2 regions of the Kurthia sp. FSL E2-0154 genome follow, and region 2 is predicted to be linked to the other one. Evidence: predicted binding sites of a transcription regulator. Region 2 holds the regulator's gene; the other holds the start of a gene.
What was found. Region 2 encodes LexA, which represses DNA repair genes until DNA is damaged. Its sites were predicted from a motif close to CGAACATATGTTCG; they were not measured.
Positions count from the first base shown of each region.

Region 1: a site for LexA is predicted at 1,762-1,775, ahead of parE (DNA topoisomerase IV subunit B). Genes of this name have one in related genera too.

Region 1 covers NZ_JBBOPO010000001.1:1,020,221-1,023,655, reverse strand. The annotation lists gene parE (DNA topoisomerase IV subunit B) at 1-1,742, opposite strand, end outside; gene plsY (glycerol-3-phosphate 1-O-acyltransferase PlsY) at 2,095-2,697, shown strand; gene MHB75_RS04910 (HesB/YadR/YfhF family protein) at 2,721-3,011, shown strand; gene MHB75_RS04905 (acyl-CoA thioesterase) at 3,428-3,435, opposite strand, start outside.
Region 2 covers NZ_JBBOPO010000001.1:539,866-543,300, forward strand. The annotation lists gene MHB75_RS02540 (bifunctional metallophosphatase/5'-nucleotidase) at 1-806, opposite strand, end outside; gene lexA (transcriptional repressor LexA) at 1,111-1,758, opposite strand; gene yneA (cell division suppressor protein YneA) at 1,919-2,221, shown strand; gene MHB75_RS02555 (YneB family resolvase-like protein) at 2,221-2,880, shown strand; gene MHB75_RS02560 (DUF896 domain-containing protein) at 3,021-3,257, shown strand; gene tkt (transketolase) at 3,425-3,435, shown strand, end outside.

The DNA of each region.
Region 1 (3,435 bases), 480 kb from region 2:
CCAAGACCTTTATAGCGTTGTAAAACATAGCCTTTTCCGACTTTTTGAATTGCCTGATTTAATTCACGTTCTGTCCATGCATATTCAATGACTTCTTTACGTCCTGTACCTTTAGATACTTTATAAAGCGGTGGTAGAGCGATATAGACCTTCCCTGCTTCCACAAGTGGTCGCATGTAACGGAAGAAGAATGTTAATAATAATACTTGAATGTGCGCACCATCTGTATCGGCATCGGTCATAATGATCACTTTATCATACGCTGCATCTTCTACATTAAAGTCTGCACCGACACCCGCACCAACAGCATGAATGATTGTCGCGATCTCTTCGTTTTTCATAATGTCTTGTAATTTTGCTTTTTCAGTATTAATGACTTTACCGCGAAGTGGCAAAATCGCTTGGAATGAACGGTCACGCCCTTGTTTTGCTGAGCCACCTGCTGAATCTCCTTCGACTAAATACAGTTCATTTTTCGCCGCATTTTTTGATTGTGCTGGCGTTAACTTACCTGATAATAGCGTCGATTGCTTTTTATTCTTTTTGCCATTACGTGCATCTTCTCTCGCCTTACGTGCTGCTTCACGTACTTGTTGTGCGCGAATCGCTTTACGCACAAGTGATGTACTAAGCTCTGCATTTTCTTCTAGCATGTACATTAATTGTGTCGAGACGACTTGATCAACTGCACTACGCGCTTCGCTTGTACCTAGTTTTCCTTTTGTTTGTCCTTCAAACTGTAGTAAGCCTTCTGGGATTCGAACGGAAACAATTGCAGCCAATCCTTCACGAATATCTGAGCCCTCTAGGTTTTTATCTTTTTCTTTTAATAAGCCTACTTTACGTGCATATTCGTTAAAAGCGCGCGTTAAAGCAGCTTTCGCACCTGTTTCATGTGTACCGCCATCACGTGTACGCACATTATTTACGAAAGATAGAATGGTTTCTGAATAACCGTCATTGTATTGGAACGCAAACTCCACTTCAATTTGGTCCTGTGTACCTTCTACATATTTGACTGGGTGTAGCACATCTTTTTCATCATTTAAATAAGCTACGAATGCTTCAATCCCGTTCTCATAATGATACACCTCATGTTTTTCTGTATTTTCATCAATTAACTCGATTTTTAACCCTTTTAATAAGAAAGCCGATTCACGTAATCGTTCTGCTAATGTATCGAAATTATATTTTGTAACGGAGAAAATCGTTGGATCTGGCTTAAAATGAACCAGTGTCCCTGTCTCTTTCGTTTTACCTAGCTGTTCTAGCGTCGTTACAGGCGTTCCACCGTTTTCAAAACGCATTTGATACTTAGTACCTTCTCGGTAAATTGTTACTTCTAAAAACGACGACAGCGCGTTTACAACGGATGAACCTACACCATGTAGTCCTCCTGAAGTTTTGTAGCCACCTTGACCGAATTTACCACCTGCATGAAGTACAGTAAAGATAACCTCTGGTGTAGGCTTCCCTGTTTTGTGCATACCTGTAGGCATACCTCGACCGAAGTCGCGTACGCTGATGGATTGATCTTCATGTAATGTGACGATAATGTGGTTACCGAAGCCTGCTAGCGCTTCATCAACTGCGTTATCGACGATTTCGTAAACGAGATGATGTAAACCTCTACTATCCGTCGACCCTATGTACATCCCTGGTCTTTTTCTTACTGCTTCAAGACCTTCAAGTACTTGAATATCATCTTCATTATAAGACGATAGTGTATTATTTTTCGTCAAAAAAAATCCTCTCCTAACACGAACATCTGTTTCGCTTTATTTAAGTCTAGTATGAACTTAGCGTTTCTGTCAACAGCATACAGGCTATATATAAGGCTTGATTATACACTAAATCATTGAATTTACAAATATAGCTAGCTACTGTTCAACGTTTTTTACATAGCCTTCTTATTATAAGAGTAAATTTTGCTTTGTGGCAAACAGTTACTGTATTTTTATTGCGAAATAAACGATTTCAGCATAAACTGAAAACACCTACATTGTCTTATTGTTCCAAAAGCGTAAGCATGATAAAATATTATGACAATATATTAGTACCTGTAACTAAGAGAAAAAGAAGGAGCATTCATATATGAATACCGCAATCGTCATTATTCTAGCCTATTTAATTGGCTCCATCCCATCTGGTCTATGGATTGGTCAACTGTTCTATAAAACAGACATTCGAAAGCATGGTAGTGGGAATCTAGGTGCTACAAACACATTTCGCGTACTTGGTAAAAAAGCCGGTGCGGTTGTCACAGTCATGGATATCTTAAAAGGAACGCTCGCTACGTTATTACCCACGTTTGCGATTCTTTCAAACAGTCATGTTCATCCGCTTGTAGCTGGTGTCATCGCTGTTGTCGGGCATATGTTCCCAATCTTCGCGAAATTCCGCGGAGGTAAAGCTGTCGCAACATCTGCGGGTGTGCTATTTGGTTATCACTGGCCCATCTTCGTCATTTTATTAATTGCTTTCCTACTTTGTTTAAAAGCATTTAAAATGGTGAGTCTTGCTTCGATGTTCGCCGCAGTCGTTGCATTCATTTATGGATTAACGTATGCTGTACTTGACCAAGAATATTTACTATTCGCTGTTGTCACAGCTCTTGCAACATTCGTTATTTATCGCCACCGCGCAAACATAAAACGAATCAAAGAGGGTACAGAACCTAAAGTAACGTGGATTTAAAATCAAAAGGAGTGTGCATGTATATGGAAATTTTGATTACAGATGAAGCAATCAAGTGGTTTCAAAAAGAGATGGACTTAGAGCCTGGCGCACATATTCGCTTCTTTGCTCGCTATGGTGGCTCAAATCCCTTCCACGAAGGTTATTCCATCGGCATGAATACAGATACACCGATTGACGCTGCTGTTGTCACTGAACAAGGCGGTTACCGCTTCTTCATCGAAACAGACGATCTCTGGTTCTTTGACGGACATGATTTTAAAGTAAAAGTCGACAATGACTTAGACGAACTTTTATACGAATATGTTGACTAGAAGAATGGGTGCATACCCATTCTTTTTTATTTGGAGTGGGATGTGTGGAAGGTGGGGTGGGGCATTCGACCGTCCAAACGAGACATTCGAGGGCGAAAATGGGGCACTCGCAGCTTGATTCGGGTCACTCGCTCCTGAAAATGAGACATTCGAGAGCGAAAATGGGTCACTCGCCCAAACAACCTAAATTGCCCCCTTTTTGTACTTTCTTCAAGGCTTTTGAGTAATTCAAAAAGACTTCAGTTGACTAGAATGGTGTGAATTCGAACATTCGACCCGCGTTTTGGGACATTCGTCGAAGTGTTTGGGGCACTCGCCCATCGATTCGGGCATTCGACCGGCAAAACGGGACATTCGAGGGCGAAATCGGGTCACTCGCCTACTACACGTACTTCATAAAAAAAACCAGAATGCGCTCATTCTG
Region 2 (3,435 bases):
ACTTCGACAGATGAGTGAGCGACAACGGCGATTGCTTTTACGCCTTGTTTACGTAATTCTTTTGTATATTTTGCAACAGCTTGTCCAGGGTCCACTACATCGATATCTTTTGTATGTTGTGCTAAAACGACTTCTTTAATACGTGGTGTTACAATGCCGATGAAGCCGACTTTTACACCGCCGATTGTTTTAACTGTATAAGGTTTGAAGCCTTTAACTAATTTTTTTGTCTTTTTATCAACTACATTTGCTGAAAGAATCTCCATTTTAGAAGTTGTTTGTTTATAATCTTCTACGAATTCATAGTTTTGTGTTACACCTTTGATGGGTTTTTTACCTTTCCAAATACGTTGGAATTCGTCTAAACCTTCATCGAATTCATGGTTTCCAAGTGCACCAATCGAGAAATTCATTGCATTTAAAATATTCATTGTTGGTTCATCTTGTAAAAGACTTGAGATAGCAGGAGAGCCACCTACTGTATCACCAGCATGAATTGAAAGTGAATTAGAAGTTGTTGATTTCAACTTATTTGCTTTTGCAAAAGCAGCTTTTTCTTGTTCGAAGTTATACGCTAAAGAAGCCATCCCACCGACTGGCGTACCTACATTATCTTTTTTGTTATTCCCATCAATATAACCGTGTAAGTCGTTCATACTTAAAAGTTGTACAGGGATTTTTTTCTCTACTACTTTTTTACTTGTTGTTTTAGCTGTTGCATTGATTCCTGCACCGAAAGAAAATGGTACGGCAGTTAGTAATGCAGCAACGCTTAATGAAGTAATAATCTTCGATTTAAACATCATTTCGCCACCCCTTAAAATAAAATTGTTTCCTCCTAAATATAAGAATTACATCCTGAAATAGCAATATATTATTGAATTATTCGATTTAACAGAAAATATAGTTTTTTTAGATATTGTTATAAAAATACAATTTGTATAAATATAAAATAAGCTAAAAGTAATAAGTCAGACATTAGACGTTAGTCATTTGAACATATGCTAGCAAGTAAGTGATTAAGATGTCTATAGTAAAAAAATAAATCTAAACAAAATAAAAACTAGTAATGAATGTAAAAAAAAACATTCTTTACTAGTTGAAATTTATTTAAAATGAATGAATATTTCTGTATAGACCAACTACTTTACCTAAAATCGATACGTTTTGAACAATAATTGGTTCCATTGAAGAATTCTCAGGTTGCAAACGGTAATAACCGTCTTCTTTATAGAAACGTTTTACCGTTGCTTCGTCGTCTTCAGTCATTGCCACAACGATCTCACCGTTATTTGCAGAAGACTGTTGTTTCACAATGACATAGTCACCATCTAGAATACCTGCTTCAATCATCGACTCACCCATAATTTCTAGCATAAAAATATGGTCATCAGATGTACCATATGTATGTGGAATTGGGAAGTACTCTTCAATATTTTCAATTGCTGTGATGGGCATACCTGCTGTTACTTTACCAAGAAGTGGAACATGCATCACACCTTGTTTTGTAGCCGTAGTCGATTCAAAAGGATTTAAAATTTCAATTGCACGAGGTTTCGTTTTATCGCGACGGATATAACCCTTACTTTCTAAACGTTCTAAATGTCCGTGTACAGTTGAACTAGAAGCTAATCCAACAGCCAACCCAATCTCGCGTACAGAAGGCGGATAACCCTTACTTTGTACTTCCTCTTTAATAAAATTTAAAATCGCTTCTTGACGCTTTGAAAGTTTTGTTTTTTTCAATGCAGTGTTCACAACCTTCACCTCAACTTCCTACTATATTTTGTATTTTGAGTATAACATCGTAGAAAATCAAATGCAAACAATTGTTCTGAAAAAACCGTTGACAAAAACAAGTGTTCGAGTTTATGATGGGAACAAACATTCTAGTAAAAAGTTGGAAGGGGAAATTCAGATGAAGTGGATCAAAAATAATGTGATGGTGATTTGTTTTTCGGTAGTTGTATTATTGTTTGTTGGTAATGTTGTACGTGATACAATAGCGAAGACGCATGTAACTGAAATTCGAATTACAGAAGGTGATACATTATGGTCTTTAGCTCAAAAATATAGCGGAGATATGAAACCACAAAAATGGATGAACCAAGTTATTAATCAAAACAATTTAGTTGATGGGCAAATTATGGCGGGAGAGAAATTAACCGTACCGATTACGAATCATGAATTACAACAAATAGAATTAGCGAGTGATCAATAATGAAATTTAAAAAAGCTGTAGCTTACTGTCGCGTAAGTACAGAAAAAGAAACGCAGAACCAGTCTTTAGAAAGACAAAAAATTGAATTAACTGCCTATGCTAAAGAAAAAGGGTACACATTAGATTGTATTTTTGAAGACCGCCATAGTGGTTATGATATTGAGCGTGAAGGATTATTAGAATTGTTAGATTTCTTAAAACAATATCCGCAATCTGCTCTATTTATTCAAGATGAGACACGTATTGGACGCGGGAATGGTCGAATGGCTGTTTTACATCTTTTACAAAAATACGATACAACGATTTACTCTATGTCATCAGATGGTGAAATGAAACTAAACGATATGGATTCGATGTTACTGGAGATTTTAGCGATTGTAGAGGAGTACCAACGCAAAATACATAATGCAAAAATCAAACGAGGAATGCGTCGTGCTGTTGAAAATGGCTATCGTCCAGAATTAAATATTAGTAATCGTGGTAATCCAGAAGGACGCGAAAGAATTGATGTGCCGCTTGATCAAATTGTTGCATTAAGAAAAAAGGGGCTTACTTATGAAGAAATAGCTGCCACGTTAAAAATTGCTGGTTTTCATGTGAGTAAAGCAACTGTACATCGTCGTTATACAGAGTATGTACAAGAACAACAAAATCAATAGAATTTTTTCTCTAAAATGTCTTTTTAAGTTTTTAAATCGTTATTTTTAAGCTTTTTTCAGGATTTTTGAGCTGAATACTTGCTAAATTGCTGTATTTTTCATACCTTTAATGTAGTGACTAGGTCGAAAGGATGAAAATTATGCTATCAAAAGAAAAACTAGCGCGTATTAGTGAATTATCAAAAAAGAAAAAAGCAGGTACATTGACTGTTGAAGAAGCAAAAGAACAGACGACACTGCGCCAAGAATATTTAGATACATTCCGTAAAACAATGCGTAATACAATCGAAAACGTTCGTATTTTCGATCCAAATGGTGAAGAAGTAACGCCAGAGAAAATTCGTGAAAAGCAAAAAACAAACGGACGTCTAAACTAATAAACTAACAAGTAAAAACGCACACAATTATGACGAAAATCCACAATTGTGTGCGTTTTTTCATGGATAATCGTCTAACGTCAATTATAACCATTGTTTTATAGTCGATTCTTGACTAAACTAGAGATAGTAATACATTTTGTATAGAAGAAAGGATGTCAACTTTAATGACGCAACA